Regions from separate parts of the Pseudomonas sp. DR48 genome, predicted to be linked through region 1. Evidence: predicted binding sites of a transcription regulator. Region 1 holds the regulator's gene; each other region holds the start of a gene.

Region 1 (7,261 bases):
AACCGCATCGTCCTGATCGATAAGGCAAAAGTCATCGACAAGGACAACAACATCACTCAAGGCGAGAAAATCGTCTACGACACCGTCAAAAAGCTTGCGAGCGCCGGTCGCGCCACAGGCAACAAGGTCACCGAAGCGCGCCCACGCATCGACATGGTGATCCAGCCCAAGCCGAAAAACGACGCGAAAAAGGCTCCATAATGGCAACTCTGAAAGCTCAGCATCTGGCCAAGAGCTACAAGAGCCGCCAGGTCGTGCGTGACGTCAGCCTGTCAATCGACAGCGGTCAGATCGTCGGCCTGCTGGGCCCTAACGGCGCCGGCAAGACCACCTGCTTCTATATGATTGTCGGCCTGGTGCAGGCCGATCAGGGTCGTGTGCTGATCGATGACCTGGACGTCAGCCACCAGCCAATGCACGGTCGTGCAAAGGCCGGTATCGGCTATCTTCCGCAAGAAGCGTCGATTTTTCGCAAACTGTCGGTGGCCGACAACATCATGGCCATCCTCGAGACCCGCAAGGAGCTCGACAAGGACGGTCGTCGCAAGGAACTGGAAAGCCTGCTGCAGGAATTCCATATCAGCCACATCCGTGACAACCTCGGCATGAGCCTGTCCGGTGGTGAGCGCCGCCGCGTGGAAATCGCACGCGCCCTGGCCACCAACCCGAAATTCATCCTGCTCGACGAACCATTCGCCGGTGTGGACCCGATTTCGGTGGGCGACATCAAACAGATCATCTACCACCTCAAGGCCAAAGGCATTGGCGTGTTGATCACTGACCACAACGTCCGTGAGACCCTTGATATCTGCGAAACCGCCTACATCGTTAACGATGGACAGCTCATTGCCGAAGGCGACTCCGCCACAATCCTGGCCAATGACCTGGTGAAAGAAGTCTATCTGGGCCATGAGTTCCGCCTGTAAGCACTGAGGTGTCTGGCTGGTCGCCCGAGCGCTTGTCTCGATAAAAAATCAACATTTTTTTATTGTTACGGCGCTCTAGGCAAACGCTGCAGTTTCGGGCATATAATTTGCTTATGTTTGGCGCTCCGGCGCCCTGTAGTGGATGGCGCATGTGCGCCGGCGAATAAGGTGTTTAGCCCCTGCCATGAAACCATCGCTAGTCTTGAGAATGGGCCAGCAGCTGACGATGACACCGCAGCTGCAACAGGCCATCCGCCTGCTCCAATTGTCGACCCTGGACCTGCAACAGGAAATCCAGGAGGCTCTGGAGTCCAATCCGATGCTCGAACGCCAGGAAGAAGGCGACGACTTCGATAACGCCGACCCCTTGGCCGACAAAGCCGAACAACAACCCAACGCCGATGTTTCAGAGCCCTCCTACCAGGAAACCGCCCCGACGGTGGACAACCTGGAGGAAGGTGACTGGAATGAGCGCATTCCCAACGAGCTGCCCGTCGATACGGCATGGGAAGACGTTTACCAGACCAGCGCCAGCAGCCTGCCGAGCAGCGATGACGACGAGTGGGATTTCACTACCCGTACATCGGCCGGTGAAAGCCTGCAAAGCCATTTGCTGTGGCAGCTGAACCTGGCACCGATGTCCGACACCGATCGCTTGATCGCCGTGACCCTGATCGATTGCATCAACAATCAGGGCTACCTGGACGAAACCCTCGAGGAAATCCTCGAAGCCTTCGATCCGGAACTGGACATCGAACTGGACGAAATCGAAGCCGTCCTGCATCGCATCCAGCAATTCGAACCGGCCGGTATCGGCGCCCGCAACCTGGGCGAATGCCTGCTGCTGCAACTGCGCCAGCTGCCAGCCAAGACACCTTGGCTGGCGGAAGCCAAGCGCCTGGTCACCGACTACATCGATCTGCTCGGTAGCCGCGACTACAGCCAGCTGATGCGCCGCATGAAGCTCAAGGAAGATGAACTGCGCCAGGTGATCGAACTGGTGCAGAGCCTCAACCCGCGTCCGGGCTCGCAGATCGAGTCGAGCGAAGCCGAATACGTCGTCCCTGACGTGATCGTGCGCAAGGACAACGAGCGCTGGCTGGTCGAGCTGAATCAGGAATCGGTGCCACGGCTGCGGGTCAACGCCCAATATGCCGGTTTCGTGCGCCGCGCCGACACCAGCGCCGACAACACTTTCATGCGCAATCAGTTGCAGGAAGCACGCTGGTTCATCAAGAGCCTGCAAAGCCGCAACGAAACCCTGATGAAAGTGGCCACCCAGATCGTCGAGCATCAGCGCGGCTTCCTGGAGTACGGCGACGAAGCGATGAAACCGCTGGTCCTGCACGACATTGCCGAGGCAGTGGGCATGCACGAGTCGACCATTTCACGGGTGACCACACAGAAATTCATGCATACCCCTCGGGGCATTTATGAACTGAAATACTTTTTTTCCAGCCACGTCAGCACCTCCGAAGGCGGCGAATGCTCGTCCACGGCGATCCGCGCAATCATCAAAAAACTGGTTGCGGCGGAAAATCAGAAAAAGCCGTTGAGTGACAGCAAGATCGCTGGTTTACTGGAGGCACAAGGCATTCAGGTGGCTCGCCGCACCGTCGCCAAGTACCGCGAATCCCTCGGGATCGCGCCTTCGAGCGAACGCAAGCGGTTGATGTAGAGCCACGCCACAGCGTTCCAGTGGTAGATCATCTGGTCTACCGCTTTATGCACTGGCAACGAAGGAGAAGCTGTATGCAAGTCAACATCAGTGGACACCAACTGGAAGTGACCGAACCTCTGCGCGCCTACATCGGCGAAAAACTCGAACGATTAGAGAGGCATTTCGACAAGATCACCAACGTGCAGGTCACGATGTGCGTCGAAAAGCTGAAGCAGAAAATCGAAGCCACGTTGCATATTCCCGGCAATGAAGTGGTCGCCAACGCGGAACATACCGATATGTACGCGGCGATCGACTTACTGACCGACAAGCTCGATAAACAACTCAAAAAGCATAAGGAAAAGACCCAAAGCCTGCTCCAGGGCGCTACCGGTCGTTAACACTCCCAACCCATGATCCGACTTGAAAACATCCTGACCCCCGGCCGTTCTCTCGTGAACGTGCCGGGCGGCAGTAAAAAGAAAGCCCTTGAGCAAATTGCCACCCTGATCGCCCGGGAAGTGCCGGATCTGGAGATGCAAGATGTCTTCGAGGCTTTGATTGCCCGTGAAAAACTCGGTTCGACCGGTTTTGGCAACGGCATCGCCATCCCTCACTGTCGCATCAAGGGCTGCGAAGCGCCCATCAGTGCCCTGATACACCTTGAAGCCCCCATCGATTTCGACGCCATCGACGGCGCCCCGGTTGACCTGCTGTTCGTGCTGCTGGTCCCGCAGGCCGCTACCGATGCGCACCTGGAGCTACTGCGCCAGATCGCCAGCATGCTCGATCGCAAGGAAGTGCGCGAAAAACTGCGCAGCGCCCCGAGTAATGAAGCCTTGTATCAGGTCGTCCTGAGCGAGCAAAACGGTCATTAATCATGCGCTTGATCATTGTCAGTGGCCGTTCCGGCTCAGGTAAAAGTACCGCACTCGATGTTCTCGAGGACAACGGCTACTACTGCATCGACAACCTGCCCGCCGGCTTGCTGCCGGAACTCGCCGAGCGCGCGCTGATTCATACCGAGCTCGCACAACCGCTGGTCGCGGTATCCATCGATGCCCGCAACCTGCCCAGTCATCTGTCGCGATTTCCGGAACTACTGGAAGAAGTGCGCAGCCGGCACATCAAATGCGATGTGCTGTACCTGGACGCCGACGAAGAAACACTGCTCAAACGGTTTTCGGAAACCCGCCGTCGCCACCCGCTCAGTACCGCCCACCGTTCGTTGGCCGAGGCGATTCAGGACGAGACCAGTTTGCTGGGGCCGATTGCCGACCTGGCCGACCTCAAAGTCAACACCACCAACCTGAACCTGTATCAGTTGCGCGATACCATCAAGTTGCGCCTGCTGAACCAGCCGGACAGCGGCACTGCGTTCCTGGTGGAGTCGTTCGGATTCAAGCGAGGCATGCCAGTCGACGCAGACCTTGTGTTCGACGTGCGCTGCCTGCCCAACCCTTACTGGAAGCCGGAGTTGCGCGAGCTGTCCGGGCTTGATCAACCGGTGGCCGAGTACCTGGCGGCGCAACCGGACGTCGAAGAGATGTTCCAGGACATTTCCTCCTACCTGCTAAAATGGCTGCCGCGCTTCGCTGCGAGCAACCGTGCTTATGTCACCATTGCCATTGGCTGCACCGGCGGGCATCACCGCTCCGTCTACCTGACCGAACGTCTGGGCCAGGTTCTGCAACAATCCCTGAAGAACGTCCAGGTCCGCCACCGCGACCTCAGCTAAAGGATTCACATCGCGATGCCTGCTCTGGAAATCGAAATCATCAACAAGCTGGGCCTGCATGCCCGCGCTTCGGCAAAATTCGTTGGCGTTGCGGGTCAATTCAAGGATTGCACAATCAGAGTTGGACGCACGCCAGAATCCACCGTCGACGGCAAAAGCATCATGGCCATGATGATGCTCGCTGCTGGCAAGGGCACGAAGATCCACCTCAACACTGAAGGCGAGCAGGCACAGGAAGCGCTGGATGCCCTGGTGCAGTTGATCAACAACTACTTCGACGAAGGCGAATAACCGCCCCCTTTATGTAGCAGTTCGCTCCCACGGGGGCGGTGCAAGATGCAATAAAAAAGGCGCGCCACCCAATCGGGTGGCGCGCCTTTTTTGCGCTGCGATAAGCGTTAGCTACCGGCCACGGTCATCCGCTCGATCAACACCGAGCCTGTACGAATGTTGCTACGCAGCTCCAGGTCATTACCCACCGCGACGATCTGCTTGAACATGTCGCGCATGTTGCCGGCAATGGTCACTTCCTGAACCGCGAACTGGATTTCGCCGTTCTCGACCCAATAACCGGCCGCGCCACGGGAATAATCGCCCGTGACCATGTTCAGGCCCTGCCCCATCAACTCGGTGACCAGCAAGCCACGCCCCATACGGCGCAGCAACGCTGCCTGATCTTCGTCGCCATGGGTGACGAACAGGTTGTGTACGCCGCCTGCGTTGGCGGTACTTGGCATACCCAGCTTACGGCCGGAATAGGTGCCAAGGATGTACGACACCAATTCGCCCTTTTCGACGAACGGCTTGGCATAGGTCGCCAAGCCATCACCGTCGAACGCCGAACTGCCCATGGCGCGCATCAAATGCGGACGTTCATCGATGGTCAGCCATTCCGGGAACAGCTTCTGCCCCAAGGTGCCTTCAAGGAACGACGATTTGCGATACAGGCTACCGCCGGAAATCGCCGACAGGAAACTACCGAACAAACCACCGGCCAGTTCAGCGGAAAACAGCACCGGCACTTCGCAAGTCGGCACCGGACGCGCGCCCAGGCGGCTCGCCGCCCGTTGAGCGGCACGCTGGCCGATGCTCTCCGGACTGGCCAGCAAGTTGCCCTGACGGTTCACGTCATACCAGTAATCGCGCTGCATCTGGCCATCGGCCTCGGCGATCATGACGCAGCTCAGGCTGTGACGAGTCGACGCGTAGCCGCCGATAAACCCGTGGCTGTTGCCGTAAACACGGCAGCCTTGATGGGTGCTGAGGGTCGTGCCGTCAGCATTCTTGATCCGGCTATCGGCCGCAAACGCCGCCGCCTCACAGGTCAGCGCCTGCTCGATGGCCTGCTCCGGGGTAATGTCCCATTGGTGGAACAGGTCGAAATCCGGCAGATCCCGGGCCATCAACGCGGCATCAGCCAGGCCCGACGCTTCGTCTTCCGAGGTGTGCTTGGCGATGGCCAACGCCGCAGCGACGGTTTCGCGAATGGCTTCCGGGCCACTGGCCGATGTACTGGCCGAGCCTTTGCGCTGACCGACGTACAAGGTGATGCCAAAGCCCTGATCGCGGTTGAATTCGACGGTTTCGACTTCGCGCTGACGCACCGAAGTGGACAGGCCCTGCTCCAGCGACACCGCCACTTCACAGGCACTGGCACCCTGGCGCTTGGCTTCAGCGATGATCTGCTCGACTTGTTCTTGCAGTGCCGGCAACGCTTGTGGGCCGACGCTTTCAACTGCACTCATGCTGTTCTCCACTCAAATTCTGCTTTCGGCTAGGGCCTTCGAGCGACCGGGCCGGACAAGCGGCCCCCGACTGGTTATCATGGCGGCGTTTCTTTGCGGACGGCCACCATGGTTGATTCTTACGACGACTCCCTCGATACGGGAGAAAAAAGCAAATCCCAGGTCAAACGCGAGCTTCATGCTCTGGTTGACCTCGGCGAGCGCCTTACAACGCTCAAGCCTGACTTGCTGGCAAAACTGCCGTTGACCGACGCTATGCGTCGGGCTCTGGCCGATGCGCCCAAGCACACCGCGAATATCGCGCGTAAACGGCACCTTATGTTCATCGGCAAACTGATGCGCGATCAGGACACTGACGCCATTCTGACCTTGCTCGATCAACTCGATGCCTCCACCCGGCAGTACAACGAACGTTTCCATGGTCTGGAACGCTGGCGCGATCGCTTGATCGCGGGCGACGATGCAGTCCTGGAGAAGTTCGTGCTCGACTACCCGGAGGCTGATCGTCAGCAGTTGCGCTCCCTGATCCGTCAGGCCCAGCACGAACTGGCGACCAACAAGCCACCGGCATCGAGCCGTAAAATCTTCAAGTACATCCGTGAGCTGGACGAGACTCAACGCGGCCTGCGTTGATGCTCGAATCGGGTGAGTCGCCAAGCGGCTCACCCGAAGCTCCATCCTGTTTACGATCCTGTGCCACCCACAGTGATCGCATCGATTTTCAGCGTTGGCTGGCCGACACCCACCGGCACCGACTGCCCATCCTTGCCACACGTCCCCACTCCGCTGTCCAGCGCCAGATCATTGCCGACCATCGACACCTTGCTCATGGCTTCCGGACCGTTGCCGATCAATGTCGCGCCTTTGACCGGGGCGGTAATCTTGCCGTCTTCGATCAGGTACGCCTCGCTGGTGGAGAACACAAACTTGCCGCTGGTGATGTCTACCTGACCACCGCCGAGGTTGGCGCAGTAGATGCCGCGTTTTACCGAGGCAATGATTTCCGCCGGGTCGCTTTCGCCCGCCAGCATGTAGGTGTTGGTCATGCGCGGCATCGGCAAGTGTGCGTAGGATTCACGGCGACCGTTACCGGTGCGGGCAACGCCCATCAGGCGTGCGTTGAGCTTGTCCTGCATGTAGCCCTTGAGTACGCCGTTCTCGATCAGCGTGGTGCACTCGGTCGGGGTGCCCT
Region 2 (7,261 bases), 1.3 Mb from region 1:
GACTTCCTGTTCGGCGAAGAACAGCGCAAGCAGATCGGCTCGACCGCCGTCGTCGCCATCAGCCATCAAGGCATCCACGGCGTCCTGGCCATCGCCAGTCGCGATCCGCAGCACTATAAAAGCTCGGTCGGCACGCTGTTCCTGAGCTACATCGCCGAAGTCATGGGCCGAGTGCTGCCACGGGTCAACAGTTCCCTGCGCTCGGTACGCTGATCGTGGAACGGCAACTGGACGCTTACTGCGAACACCTGCGCAGTGAGCGCCAGGTGTCGCCCCACACGCTGTACGCCTACCGCCGCGACCTCGACAAAGTGCTTGGCTGGTGCGTCAAACAGAACATCAGCAGTTGGGCCGCCCTGGACATTCAACGCTTGCGCAGCCTGATCGCACGCCTGCATTCACAGGGTCAATCGTCCCGCAGCCTTGCGCGCCTGCTCTCGGCAGTGCGCGGGCTCTATCACTATCTGAACCGCGAAGGCCTGTGCGATCACGACCCGGCCAATGGCCTGGCACCGCCCAAAGGCGAACGCCGGCTGCCTAAAACCCTCGATACCGACCGCGCACTGCAACTGCTCGAAGGCGCCGTGGAGGATGATTTCCTCGCGCGCCGGGATCAGGCCATTCTGGAGCTGTTCTATTCCTCGGGCTTGCGGCTATCGGAACTGACCGGACTCAATCTGGATCAGCTGGATCTGGCCGACGGCATGGTTCAAGTGCTCGGCAAGGGCAGCAAGACCCGACTGCTTCCGGTGGGTAAAAAGGCTCGCGAAGCGCTGGAGCTGTGGCTGCCGTTGCGAGCCATGACCAACCCGGCGGATGATGCAGTGTTTGTCAGCCAGCAAGGCCGGCGCCTTGGCCCACGGGCCATTCAGGTACGGGTCAAGGCAGCCGGTGAGCGCGAGCTGGGGCAAAACCTGCACCCGCACATGCTGCGACATTCCTTCGCCAGCCACTTGCTGGAGTCCTCTCAGGACTTGCGAGCGGTGCAGGAACTGCTGGGCCACTCGGACATCAAGACTACTCAGATCTATACCCACCTGGACTTCCAGCACCTGGCAACGGTCTACGACAGCGCCCATCCACGGGCCAAACGCATTAAGGGCGATGATTCATGACCATCCAATTGATCACCTTCGACCTCGACGACACCCTTTGGGACACCGCTCCGGTGATCGTCAGCGCCGAAGCCGTACTGCGTGAATGGCTGACCGAGCATGCACCCAACCTGGGCGCGGTGCCGGTGGAGCATCTGTGGACGATTCGCGAGCGTATCCTGGAGAGCGAACCGGGCCTCAAACACCGCATCAGCGCGCTACGCCGCCGGGTGCTGTTCCATGCGCTGGAAGAAGCCGGCTACGACCATGACCAGGCTTCTGATCTGGCCGACAAAAGTTTTGAAGTGTTTCTGCACGCACGGCACCAGATCGAGGTGTTCCCCGACGTCGAGCCGACGCTGGGTACGCTGGCCAAGCACTACGCCCTCGGCGTGGTCACCAACGGCAACGCCGATGTGCGCCGGCTCGGGCTGGCGGACTACTTCAAGTTTGCGTTGTGCGCCGAAGACATCGGCATCGCCAAACCCGATGCGCGACTGTTTCATGAGGCATTGCAGCGTGGCGGGGCGACGCCGGAGACCGCGGTGCATATCGGTGATCATCCTGGAGATGACATTGCCGGAGCACAGCAGGCGGGATTGCGGGCGATCTGGTTCAACCCGGCGGGCAAGGCCTGGGAAGCCGAGAAGGCACCGGATGCCGAGATTCGCAGCTTGACCGAGTTGCCGGCGTTGTTGGCCCACTGGAATTCCCAACACTCATCCTGAGATTACGCACACCCAATGTGGGAGCGGGCTTGCTCGCGAAAGCGCAGTGTCAGTCACATCAATGCTGACTGACACGGCCCCTTCGCGAGCAAGCCCGCTCCCACAGGGGATAGTGCCAAACCGAAGAATTTTGTTTCAGTCATGAAAAAGCCCGCAGCGACGGCGGGCTTTTTCAGCAAGCAGGTAGCAGGCGCTTAGATAGGCCGGCTGCCGTACTTGTTGTCAGGCTTCTTGGGAGGATCGGCGACCACATTGGCCTCCACTTCCTGCACCTTGCCGCCCCGCGCCAGAAACTCTTCCATGGCCTTGGCCAGGGCGTCGCGTTCCTTGTTCTTGGCTTCAACGCTCGGCAGCTCATCGACCGAGACCGCTGCCTTGGCTTTGCCTTTGGCGGTCGGAACGGGCGTATCACCGCCGTCGTCTTCAGCGACGTCTTCGGCCGCTGCTTCCAGACCTTCTTCGGTTTCGTCGTCGTCGCCTACTTCGAGGTCGTCGTTTTCCAGATCATCGTCGCTCATGTTCTACCTCATGACTTGCGAAAAGCAGATTAGTTATAGCCCAGCTTCGCCATCTGTCGAAGGCCGCCGGAAAAATTCAATAGCCGTTGGTGACCAGCGGCTCATGCCTCTTCACCGTGCACGGTGGCGAGGACTTTACGGGCACCGCCAAAATCACGGTGCTCGCCCAGATAAACGCCTTGCCAGGTCCCCAGCGCCAGTCGGCCCGCCGAAATCGGCAAACTGAGCTGACAGCCAAGCACACTGGCCTTGAAGTGCGCCGGGAGGTCGTCCAGGCCTTCGTCGTTATGCTCATAGCCGTCTGTTCCTTGTGGGATCAGACGATTGAAGAATCGTTCGAAGTCGCGACGTACCGCCGGATCGGCGTTCTCGTTGATGGTCAACGACGCCGAGGTATGCTGCAGCCACAAATGCAACAGGCCGACCCGGCACGCCTTTATTTCAGGCAAGCCGGCGAGTAACTCGTCCGTTACCAGATGAAAGCCCCGGGGCCTTGCCCGCAGGGTTATCAGAGTCTGTTGCCACATACAGTTCTCCGCACGTTCGGGGCGCATTCTAGCGCGCTCTGGGAAAAAACAAAGGCCCTAATATTCCTTCAATCATGTAAGCCATTGGCCGCAGAAAAACGCCCGCCGTAAACACCACTAAACATGTAGGAAAAAACCTTTCAGCAGTTCCTTCATGGACAAATCCCGGACAAAAAAATGCCCGGCAAGCCGGGCAAGTTTTTTATGCGCGTGCTTACAAGTTGTAGCCGCGTTCGTTGTGCAGCGCCAGGTCGATGCCGACAGCCTCTTCTTCTTCCGTGATACGCAGGCCCATGACAGCGTCCAGGACCTTGAGAATGATGAAGGTGACGATCGCGGTGTAGATCACCGTGAAGCCCACGCCTTTGCACTGAATCCAGACTTGTGCGGCGATGTCGGTCACGGTGCCGAAGCCACCCAGGGACGGTGCAGCGAAGACACCGGTCAGGATCGCGCCGAGGATACCGCCGATACCGTGCACACCGAAGGCGTCCAGGGAATCGTCATAACCGAGTTTGCGTTTCAGGGTGGTGGCGCAGAAGAAGCACACCACGCCCGCTGCCAGACCGATGATCATCGAGCCCATTGGGCCAACGGTACCTGCCGCCGGAGTGATCGCAACCAGACCGGCAACCACGCCCGAAGCGATACCCAGTGCGCTAGGTTTACCGTGGGTCAGCCACTCGGCAAACATCCAGCCCAAGGCTGCTGCTGCGGTAGCGATCTGAGTCACCAGCATCGCCATGCCGGCAGTGCCGTTGGCAGCGGCAGCAGAACCTGCGTTGAAACCGAACCAGCCGACCCACAACATCGCGGCGCCCATCAGCGTATAGCCGAGGTTGTGCGGAGCCATCGGGGTGGTCGGGAAACCTTTACGCTTGCCCAACACCAGGCAGGCAACCAGGCCGGCCACACCGGCGTTGATATGCACCACGGTGCCGCCGGCGAAATCGAGCACGCCCCAGTCGCCCAACAGCGAACCCGGACCGCTCCAGACCATGTGCGCAATCGGCGCGTAAACCACGGTGAACCAGATCCCCATGAACACCAGCATCGCGGAGAACTTCATCCGTTCTGCAAACGCACCGACGATCAGCGCCGGAGTGATGATGGCAAACGTCATCTGGTAGGTGACAAACACCGCCTCAGGAAACAGCGCCGCCGGGCCAGTAATGCTGGCAGGCGTGATGCCCGCGAGGAAGGCCTTGGCAAAGCTGCCGACAAAGGAGTTGAGGTTGACGACGTTGGCTTCCATCCCCGTGGTATCGAACGCCATGCTGTAGCCATAAATGAACCACAAGATGGTGACCAGGCCGGTAATGGCGAAGCATTGCATCATCAACGAAAGAACGTTTTTGGAACGAACCATGCCGCCGTAGAACAGCGCGAGGCCGGGAATGGTCATGAACAGCACAAGGGCTGTCGAGGTCATCATCCAGGCGGTATCGCCGGAATTGAGGACTGGAGGCGCCGCCGGATCTGCCGCCATAGCCAGGCCGGGCATTACGAGGGACAACAGGGCTCCTAGCCCTGCGAATTTACGCAGAGTCATATTGTTTTCTCCTGGGGCGTTGGGTTTGTGGCGGCTTTTAAATCGCGTCGGTATCGGTTTCGCCGGTACGGATGCGAATCGCCTGTTCCAGATTGACCACGAAGATCTTGCCGTCACCGATCTTGCCGGTGTTGGCAGCCTTGGTTATCGCCTCGATAACCCGGTCCAGATCCTTGTCGTCAATGGCGACATCGATCTTCACCTTGGGCAGAAAATCGACCACGTACTCCGCGCCGCGGTACAGCTCGGTGTGACCCTTCTGCCGACCGAAGCCTTTGACTTCAGTAACGGTAATGCCCTGCACGCCGATCTCGGACAGCGATTCGCGCACGTCGTCCAGTTTGAACGGCTTGATGATGGCAGTGACTAGCTTCATGAAAACTCTCTCCCGAATTGGTGGACTTGCCCCAGGAAAACAAACCCGACTCAAGTCTAAGCGCAGTGCCTGGCTTTGTAACGCATCGTCGACCTTACCTGCCCGTCCGACGCCAGCTAACCGCTCCTCACGAAACAACTCCCCGTTCCGCTTGGCGCACTGCATTCGTCACAGCGACTGCATCAGTGCATGGGTTACTACTGACTAAGCAGAAAGCTTGCCATCTCCACAAAACCTACTGTTTTCAAGCCTTTGGCCGCAGATACCCACCACATCACCGCAACACCTGACGCGTTACGCACAACAACGGTGCGATGCCGTCCGTCCGCATGCGCGAAAAGCGTGCATCCCTGCCGCTGGAATTGACTATAGACACTGCGTGATACACTGCCCGCCATTGTTGACAGGACATTTGCCATGCTCGCACCCAAAGACTTCCTCGACGCCCTGACCGGCACCGCCTCACGCCTTTTCAGCGGCGAAACCCCATTGCCGAAAAGCGAAATCGAAAGCCAGTTCAAGGCTTTGTTGCAGAGTGGCTTCAGCAAGCTGGATCTGGTGAGCCGCGAAGAGTTCGATAGCCAGATGGTCGTGCTGGCGCGGACCCGGGCACGGTTAGAGAGTCTTGAGGCGAAGGTGGCGGAGCTTGAAGCGAAGCTTAATCCGCCTGCCGAGTAACACTGCAAATCCCTGTGGGAGCGGGCTTGCCCGCGAATAGCGTCACCTCGGTCTACAAGCCCTCCCACACTGGATAGACCAAACCCTGTAGGAGCTGCCGCAGGCTGCGATCTTTTGATCTTCCGCCCCGCCACCATCTCGGCAACGTCCTACAAAGATCACACCGCCGTCCGATAGCGCCGCGAAGCCCAGGTTCCTAAGCTCATCCCAGCTGAATATTCAGCACTGGGTTTGGCGACCTGGATAGCATCTAAACGCATCGCGACCACGTTCGAATCAGGGAATTATTCCCATCTCGAATTATGGCGGCTGTGCGTGGGAGACCTTCGGGTCTGCCGGTTTCCGGATGCACCGGTTCGCCAACCCGCGCATAGCTGCCACCCTTTTCGTTTGGCGACGATCAGAGGCAGTTTCCTTAATTCGCATCCGGGAGCTGCACCATGAATGAAAACTATCTAATCCCTCACGTCTTCACCCGCCACAAACTCCACCTTCACGCGCTTTTGATCGAAAACCAGCCTTGGTTCAGCGCCCGAGACCTGGGTCGCCTGCTTCGCCTCTTCCTCGACGAACGTGCCGTCCGAAAACTCGATCCCGATCAACATCAATCCGCGCGAGTTCTCATCCACGGCACCCTCGAAAACACCCTGCTGATCAGCGAATCCGGCGTCTACGCCCTGCTCGTCTACCACTACTGCCCCGAATACCGAGGCCTGCGCGAATGGCTGACCCACGACGTAGTACCAGCCCTCAGAGACGCCCAACAACCCACCGCAACCGAACGCCCGATCCTGAGCCTGCTGAACTGGCCCGAGATGTCGTTGAGTTTGCTGCACTGGAATAACCAACCGTGGATACGGCTGCAGGATGTTCCGCAGATGCTGGCGGATAGTGAACGGCCGCAGCGCTCGATCAATGCACCGTGGTGGAAGCGTGCTTCGCGAATACTCCAGGCATTCTGAACGATAAAAAAACCCCACGTTATAGCGTGGGGTTCGTCCAGCAATTGAGGATCAGGCGCAGTGCGGAAGCCGCTCAACCTGATCCCGGATAACTGCCCCTCGCTCAATCTCAGCTTTGCGCAAATCGTAAGTCGATTGCAGGTTCAGCCAAAATTCCGGGGTCGTGTCCAGACAGATAGATAGCCTTAAAGCCATATCAGCGCTGACACCCCGGCGCTGGAGCACGATATCGTTCACCGTTGGTGTCGAAACGCTCAATGCTCTAGCCAGGGCTGCCGCCGTAAGGCTCAGAGGCTCCAGGTATTCCTCTTTGAGGATCTCGCCGGGGTGAACCGGACGCATACCTTTCTTAATCATTACGCCCCATTGCCTCCTGCCCCGAGAATGAATACTCAGCGTTGAGCAGCGGTGCCTACTCGAAACGCGAAGTTCTTAAATTTCGTACAGATCAAAAAACCGCCCCAGCCGAAGCTGGAGCGGTTTCCGCCGAGTCAATCCTTACCGCGGATCATCCCAGCGGTCCCGCAGAAACTCGTACAGGCGAAAAGCCCATAGCGCGTTTCTAACGAGGCTCCACATATGTTTAAGAAACTTAGACATACTTTGGCCCTCCTTGCGTGAGGCCAAACCTCCAGTGCACTTTCCGGTGTACGCACACCTTTGGGAATACATGTGAGTGTGTTCGCTGAGGCGGCCGGGTGTGGGTTCCTCAAAACCTGCGCCGGCACGACTCTCACATCGTGTTGAGGAACATGAAAATCTTTACGCCCCCAGCCACACTTCGAAATCACTCACTCATCGAGCCTCATCGCGGCGAATGCTATCG
Region 3 (7,261 bases), 720 kb from region 1:
TTCGCTGGTGATCGCTCGCGCCGAATCACCCTTCCAGCTGCTGCCGGCCTTGATGCCGAACAGGTTGTGGCTGCTGCTGCCATCCTGGGCGCGCATGACTGATTTGCCCCAGCCGGTTTCCAGTGCGGCCTGAGCCACCAGATAACGTGGATCGACGCCAATACGGTCGGCGGCTTCCTTGGCCAGCGGCAACATGGTGTTGACGAATTCGTCGGCGGAGCTGAAGGCTTTTTTCGCGGGCGCCAAAGGAATCTGCGCCATGGCCCGACCATAAATCTGCATCTGCCCCTTTGACGATGTGTCCGTCTGCGATGCCAGCCAATCGCCGTTGAACAGCGGGCCGGCGCCGGTCTTGGCGTTCTGCGGCAACTGGATCCGGGTCTGTGCGGTCGCGGCAGTGGCCGCAGTGTTCGTGACCGACGGCACCAGCCCGGCGAGCAAACGGTCTGCCAGTTTCGGCGGCAGCGCCAGGCGGCGCTGATTGAGCATCGCCACATCATTCGTGTGATCGGCGGTGTGCGTCGGCACCCTGCCCGAGCGCGACGCCCACAACGGACGCTGGCCATTGAGGCGCGACAACGGACCATTGGTGCCCGTCGTGCCTGCGTCTATCGGGGTTTGTACGGCCGCTTTCGCCGCCGCCTGTTTCGCCGCAGATGCAGCCTCAGCCTCACCTGGCGCCAGCGGTTTGTTCTTCGACATCTGGCGCATCAGCACATCCGCCAGACCAATACCACCGCCTTCGCGGGACATGGAAATCGCCAATTGCTGGTCGTACATTTCCTGGTATTGCTTGGCAGCCGGCGTGTTGAGCGGATTGTCCTTGCCCAGCGCTTCGGTGGCCGAACGCATGGACTTGAGCATTTCACCGAGAAACAGCGATTCGAATTCCTGAGCGACCTTGCGCATGTTGCCGTCGCTGTTCTTGTCGCCGACCTTGAGCTGGTTCAGGCGATTGAGGTCCGAATAGGACCCCGAATCGCTGGTGCTGAGTGTGCCGGCCTTGCGCATGTCCATGGTCGCTGTCCTCAGATCACGATCAGGTCGGCTTGCAGCGCGCCGGCCTGTTTCAGTGCTTCGAGGATGGCCATCAAGTCACCCGGCGCCGCGCCGACCTGGTTCACCGCACGCACGATTTCGTCGAGGGTGGTGCCCGGGCCGAACTTGAACATCGGCTTGGCTTCTTGCTGGGCGTTGACCCGCGAGCGCGGCACGACGGCTGTCTGTCCGTTGGACAAAGGGCCGGGCTGGCTGACGATCGGGTCTTCGGTAATGGTCACGGTCAGGCTGCCGTGGGTCACGGCGGCCGGGGACACTTTCACGTTCTGGCCAATGACAATGGTGCCGGTACGGGAGTTGATGATGACTTTCGCCACCGCCTGGCCCGGATCGACTTCGAGGTTTTCAAGGATCGACAGATAGTCGACACGCTGGCTTGGGTCCAAAGGTGCCGTGACGCGAATCGAGCCGCCGTCGATGGCCTGGGCAACGCCAGGGCCGAGCATATCGTTGATCTTGTCGACCACGCGCTTGGCGGTGGTGAAGTCCGAACGATTGAGGTTCAGGGTCAGGCTGTTGCCCTGGTTGAAACCGCTCGGTACCGAACGCTCGACCGACGCACCACCCGGGATACGACCCGCCGACGGAACGTTGACGGTGATCTTCGAACCGTCACGACCTTCAGCATCGAAACCACCGACCACCAGGTTGCCCTGGGCGATGGCGTAGACGTTGCCATCGATACCCTTGAGCGGCGTCAGCAGCAAGGTGCCGCCGCGCAGGCTTTTGGAGTTACCGATGGAAGAAACGGTGATGTCGACCTGCTGACCCGGTTTGGCAAACGCTGGCAATTCGGCACTGATCGACACTGCTGCGACGTTCTTCAGCTGCACGTTGCCGGACCCTGGCGGCACCTTGATGCCGAACTGCGAGAGCATGTTGTTGAAGGTCTGCAGGGTGAACGGGGTCTGGGTCGTCTGGTCGCCGGTGCCGTTAAGCCCGACCACCAGGCCGTAACCGATCAATTGGTTGGTCCGCACGCCGGAAATGCTGGCGATATCCTTCAGACGCTCAGCTTGAGCGTTGAAGGCTGCGGACAGCAACAGGGCGGCCACCATGAGACTTTTGAAGTTCAACGTAGCCACCTAGAAAGGGAACAGCGGGCTGAGGAAGAAACGGTCGAACCAGCCTGGCTGACTCGCATCGGCAAACGAACCGGTGCCCGAGTAGGTGATGCGTGCATCGGCAATGCGCGTCGACGAAACCGTGTTATCGGTGGCGATGTCATCGGCACGAACCAGGCCGGCAATCCGTACCAGTTCATCACCGGTATTGAGGGTCATCCACTTCTCGCCACGCACCGCAATGATCCCGTTGGGCAACACGTCGGCGACGGTTACGGTGATCGAACCGGTGAGGCTGTTGCCCTGCCCGGCCTTGCTATCGCCCTTGGTTGCGCGGTCGCCGCTGTAGCTGGCATCCAGAGTCAGATCGCCGCTGCCGACCGGGTTATTCACGTTGGGCGTACTGCCAAACAGTGAGGACAGGCCAATGCTGGTCTTGCTGGTCTTGCCGACCTGGGAGTTGGCGTTCTTGCTTGCCTGGGTCTTCTCGTTCAGGGTGATGGTGATGATGTCACCGACCCGGAACGCCTTGCGGTCGCTGTACAGGTTCTGTTCGAAACCGGCCTGATAGATCGAGCCGTTGTTCGCGGCAGCCGGCAACGGCGTTCGCGGCAACACCGGGGCGTAATAAGGGTCATTGGGCTTGGGCGTCGGTGCGACGCAGCCTGCAAGCGAGACCACCCCACTCAGTGCCAGAACAGATACAAAGCGATTCATGACCCTACCTCACGGTGCTGCAGGCGGCTTCATGCCGCCTCATAGACTTGATTACAGATTCTGCGTTACGAACGAGAGCATCTGGTCGGCGGTGGAGATCACCTTGGAGTTCATCTCGTAAGCGCGCTGAGTGGTGATCATGTTGACCATCTCTTCAACGGTGCTGACGTTGGACCCTTCCAGGGTGTTCTGCAGCGTGGTACCGAAACCGTTCAGGCCCGGGGTGCCGACTTGTGGTGCGCCGCTGGCCGCGGTTTCCTGGAACAGGTTGTTACCGACCGCTTGCAGACCGGCCGGGTTGATGAAGTCGGCGGTTTGCAGGTTGCCGATCACCTGAGAGGCCGCGCTGCCGGGAACGGTGATGGACACTGTGCCGTCCGTACCCACGGTAAAACTCTGGGCGTTGTTCGGAACGACGATCGCCGGTTCCAGAGCGAAACCGCTGGCATTCACGACCTGACCGTTGGAATCGAGGTGGAACGTGCCGTCACGGGTGTAGGACGTGGTGCCATCCGGCTGCAGGATCTGGAAGAAACCGCGACCATTGACCGCCAGGTCGAGTGGCTGCTCGGTGGTCTGCAGGCTGCCGGCGGTGAAGTTTTTCTGGGTGCCGACAATGCGCACACCGGTACCCACTTGCAGACCGGTCGGCAGTGCGCTGTCCTGGGTCGACTGGGCGCCAGGCTGGCGTTTGATCTGGTACAGCAAGTCCTGGAACTCGGCGCGGTCACGTTTGAAACCCGTGGTCGATACGTTCGCCAGGTTGTTGGAAATGGTGGTCAGGTTGGTGTCCTGGGCGGACAGACCTGTTTTGGCAACCCATAGAGCCGGAAGCATTTCGATTCTCCTCGTGCGCCTGTTTTACGGCGCGACGTTCTGGTAATTAGCTGATCTGCAAGACCCGAGCCATGGCCTGGTCATCGTCTTTGGCGGTGTTCATCATCTTGATGTGCAGCTCGAATTGCTTCGACAAGGCCAACACCGAGGTCATTTCTTCCACGGCATTGACGTTGCTCGACTGAAGGAACCCGGACACCAGCTTGACGCTCGCATCGGCTTGCGCCGGCTTGCCGTCCTTGGTGTGGATTGAACCATCCAGGCCTTTGGTCATGTTCTTCGGGTCAGGGTTGACCAGTTTGATACGGTCGACTTGCGCGATCACCCGCGGGCCTTCGCCCATCGAACGAATACTGATGGTGCCGTCCTCGCCCACTTCGATTTTCTGCTCGGGCGGCACCGCGATCGGTCCGCCATTGCCCATCACCGGCATACCGTTGCCGGCCCGCAGCACGCCCAAGGCGTCAACGTCCAGGCTCCCGGTGCGCACGTAACTTTCGCTGCCGTCAGGGCTTTGCACGGCAATCCAGCCATCGCCGGTCACTGCCACATCCAGATCACGGCCGGTTTCTACCATCGAACCTGACGAGAAGTCGGTGGCCGGACGCTCGGTCATGGCAAAGGCACGCGCCGGAAAGCTGTCACCAAACACCGGCATCGAACGAGCCTGTTCCAGGTCTTTCTGAAAACCGTTGGTGGAGATGTTTGCCAGGTTGTTGGCATGAGCCTTCTGCGCCAGTGCATTCTGGCTGGCGCCGGTCATTGCCACATAAAGGTACTTGTCCACAGTCGTTCCTCTGCATGCCGGACGTTTGCCGCCCACTGCTGTACTGCTGAGCGATAAGCAATTTGCAGACCAACTTTTTTCTGACGGTGCCGGGCCCGGCAAACAAAGGACTTGAGGGGTTTTCAAGGGATTGGGGAAATGTATCGAAGACGAAAAACCGGCGGTGTTATGCCGCTTCGCGGCAATCTTAAATGCCGTTGTCCATATGATCGTTCCCACGCTCTGCGTGGGAATGCAGCCCGGGACGCTCCGCGTCCCATCAAGAGCCGAACGCGGAGCGTCCGTTGAGGCATTCCCACGCAGAGCGTGGGAACGATCAGTCAGGTGCCGGGCTCTTTGCCGACTTCGTACTCACGCAATTTATTGGCAATGGTGGTGTGCGAGACCCCCAGCCGCTTACCCAGCTGCCGACTGCTCGGATGCTCGGAATACAGGCGCTCCAGCACGGCTTTCTCAAAGCGCCCGACAATCTCATCCAGCCCGCCCTCAAGCGAAAAATCGCCGAGCGGCTGACGCACACCGTAATCCGGCAGACGAATATGTTCGGCCTTGACCGTCCCACCCTCACACAACGAAACCGCCTGGAACAACACGTTTTCCAATTGCCGGACATTGCCCGGCCAGTGGTAATGGCTAAGCCGCTCCATCGCCGCTGGCGCCAGCTTCGGCAGCGGACAACCAATCTGCCGGCTGGCCTGATCGAGGAAGTGTTCCACCAGCGGCGTCAGTCCATCGAGGCATTCACGCAGCGGCGGGATGTGCAAAGAGAGCACGTTCAAACGGTGATACAAATCCTGGCGAAACTCGCCGCGCGCGCACAACTCGGACAAGTCGACCTGCGTCGCGCAGATCACCCGAACATCCAGATAAACCTCTTCATCGCTGCCCACACGACGGAAGCAACCGTCCTGCAGGAAGCGCAGCAGTTTCACCTGCAAGCGCGGGCTCATTTCCCCGACACCATCCAGAAACAGCGTGCCGCCCGCCGTCAGCTCCAGCAGCCCAAGCTTGCCTTCGGCCCGTGCGCCTTCGAAAGCGCCGGGGCCGTAACCGAACAACTCAGTCTCGGCCATCGATTCCGGCAGACCGGCGCAATTGAGCGCCATCAAGGGGGATTGGCCTCGTGGACTGGCCAGGTGACAGGCCCGCGCCAACAACTCTTTGCCAGTGCCGGTTTCGCCTTCGATCAAGAGCGGCGCATCCAGTGGCGCCATGCGTCGCGCCTCGCGCACCACCGCTGCCATCACCCTGGAGCTTTGGAAGATGCTGTCGAACCCGCGCAACTCCTGCTTGCGCACGTTATAAATGCGCTCGCCGACGCGGTCGGCGCGGTGCAACGTCAGCACCGCACCCGCCATTGCCTCGCTGTCGTCATGCTCTGATTGCAGTGGCGCGATATCGGCCAGAAACACATCGCCCTTGACCTTCACCCGCAAGCCGTTGATCCGCGATTTGTTGGCGCGCACCAGTTCCGGCAGGTCGAAATCCTCGGCGTAACGCGACAGCGGAATCCCCGGCACCTCATCCACCCGCACCCCGAGTAGCTGCGCCGCCGCACGGTTGGCGGCGACAATCGAGCCGCCCATGTCGATCGACAGCACCGGAAACTCCAAGGCACCAAGCAAGGCATTGAGCTCCATATGCCGACGCTCGCTGGGCATCAGCCCTACGCGTTTGACGCCAAATACGCCGGCAATCGATTCAAATTTCGGACGCAGGGCCTGGAACTGAATGTTGATCAGGTTCGGGCAATGCAGGTAGATCGCGTTGCCATGCTCACCGCCGACCTCGCCGCGAGCGACGTTGATTCCGTACTCGACCAGCAAGTTGAGAATGTCGCGCAGAATGCCGATGCGGTTCTGGCAGTGGACTTTGATGCGCATATAAAAGGCCCGAAACAGGAGTGATCGAGGGCCCGAGCCAGGAATTTTCTGCGCAGGCGCCAACTTTGTCGTCAAGATTATGTGACAGGTGTAGGCCGATTCAACCCCACAAATCGCAATACCTGCGCCATAGCGCGCAAACCGTAACGAATTCTTTACGGAAAATGCGGATTTTTCCTACTCTCGACACTTGGCACCTGCTGCAACGCCGCACACCTTGGGGTATTTCTAGATCCATAGCAGGACATAACAAGAACGAAATCCCCTAGCAGGAGAGCAGCATGAAGCAGACGCAATACGTGGCTCGCGAGCCCGATGCGCAAGGTTTTATCGACTACCCCGCCGAAGAACACGCGGTGTGGAACACGCTGATCACTCGCCAACTGAAAGTGATCGAGGGTCGTGCGTGCCAGGAATACCTGGACGGTATCGAAAAACTCGGTCTGCCCCACGACCGCATTCCGCAACTTGGCGAAATCAACAAAGTCCTCGGCGAAACCACCGGGTGGCAAGTTGCCCGGGTGCCGGCACTGATCCCCTTCCAGACCTTCTTCGAATTACTGGCCAACAAGCAGTTTCCGGTGGCGACGTTTATCCGCACCCGTGAAGAGCTGGACTACCTGCAAGAACCGGATATTTTCCACGAGATCTTTGGCCACTGTCCGCTGCTGACCAACCCCTGGTTCGCCGAATTTACCCACACCTACGGCAAACTTGGCCTACAGGCTTCCAAGGAAGAACGCGTGTATCTGGCGCGCCTGTACTGGATGACCATCGAGTTCGGCCTGGTTGATACCGAGCAAGGCCTGCGTATCTACGGCGGCGGCATTCTCTCTTCGCCCAAAGAAACCGTTTACTGCCTGTCGGACGAGCCTGAACATCAAGCCTTCGATCCGCTGGAATGCATGCGCACG

What was found. Region 1 encodes sigma-54, which starts transcription at its own class of promoters, with help from an activator protein. Its sites were predicted from a motif close to ANTGGCATNNANNTTGCTNT; they were not measured.
Positions count from the first base shown of each region.
Region 2: a site for sigma-54 is predicted at 5,001-5,020, ahead of glnK (P-II family nitrogen regulator). Genes of this name have one in related genera too.
Region 3: a site for sigma-54 is predicted at 4,519-4,538, ahead of K5K95_RS16590 (flagellar basal body rod protein FlgF). Genes of this name have one in related genera too.

Region 1 covers NZ_CP081946.1:2,952,896-2,960,156, reverse strand. Annotated here, with positions in the region: gene lptA (lipopolysaccharide transport periplasmic protein LptA) at 1-201, shown strand, start outside; gene lptB (LPS export ABC transporter ATP-binding protein) at 201-926, shown strand; gene K5K95_RS13280 (RNA polymerase factor sigma-54) at 1,111-2,604, shown strand; gene hpf (ribosome hibernation-promoting factor, HPF/YfiA family) at 2,679-2,987, shown strand; gene ptsN (PTS IIA-like nitrogen regulatory protein PtsN) at 3,000-3,464, shown strand; gene rapZ (RNase adapter RapZ) at 3,467-4,324, shown strand; gene K5K95_RS13260 (HPr family phosphocarrier protein) at 4,340-4,615, shown strand; gene pmbA (metalloprotease PmbA) at 4,723-6,069, opposite strand; gene yjgA (ribosome biogenesis factor YjgA) at 6,178-6,702, shown strand; gene tldD (metalloprotease TldD) at 6,753-7,261, opposite strand, start outside.
Region 2 covers NZ_CP081946.1:1,667,761-1,675,021, forward strand. Annotated here, with positions in the region: gene K5K95_RS07710 (DUF484 family protein) at 1-213, shown strand, start outside; gene xerC (tyrosine recombinase XerC) at 216-1,115, shown strand; gene K5K95_RS07720 (HAD family hydrolase) at 1,112-1,822, shown strand; gene sutA (transcriptional regulator SutA) at 2,017-2,340, opposite strand; gene K5K95_RS07730 (secondary thiamine-phosphate synthase enzyme YjbQ) at 2,442-2,867, opposite strand; gene K5K95_RS07735 (ammonium transporter) at 3,082-4,419, opposite strand; gene glnK (P-II family nitrogen regulator) at 4,457-4,795, opposite strand; gene K5K95_RS07745 (accessory factor UbiK family protein) at 5,213-5,473, shown strand; gene K5K95_RS07750 (Bro-N domain-containing protein) at 5,914-6,435, shown strand; gene K5K95_RS07755 (HigA family addiction module antitoxin) at 6,487-6,792, opposite strand.
Region 3 covers NZ_CP081946.1:3,674,723-3,681,983, reverse strand. Annotated here, with positions in the region: gene flgJ (flagellar assembly peptidoglycan hydrolase FlgJ) at 1-1,017, opposite strand, end outside; gene K5K95_RS16605 (flagellar basal body P-ring protein FlgI) at 1,029-2,117, opposite strand; gene flgH (flagellar basal body L-ring protein FlgH) at 2,145-2,840, opposite strand; gene flgG (flagellar basal-body rod protein FlgG) at 2,892-3,677, opposite strand; gene K5K95_RS16590 (flagellar basal body rod protein FlgF) at 3,724-4,464, opposite strand; gene K5K95_RS16585 (sigma-54-dependent transcriptional regulator) at 4,785-6,347, opposite strand; gene phhA (phenylalanine 4-monooxygenase) at 6,629-7,261, shown strand, end outside.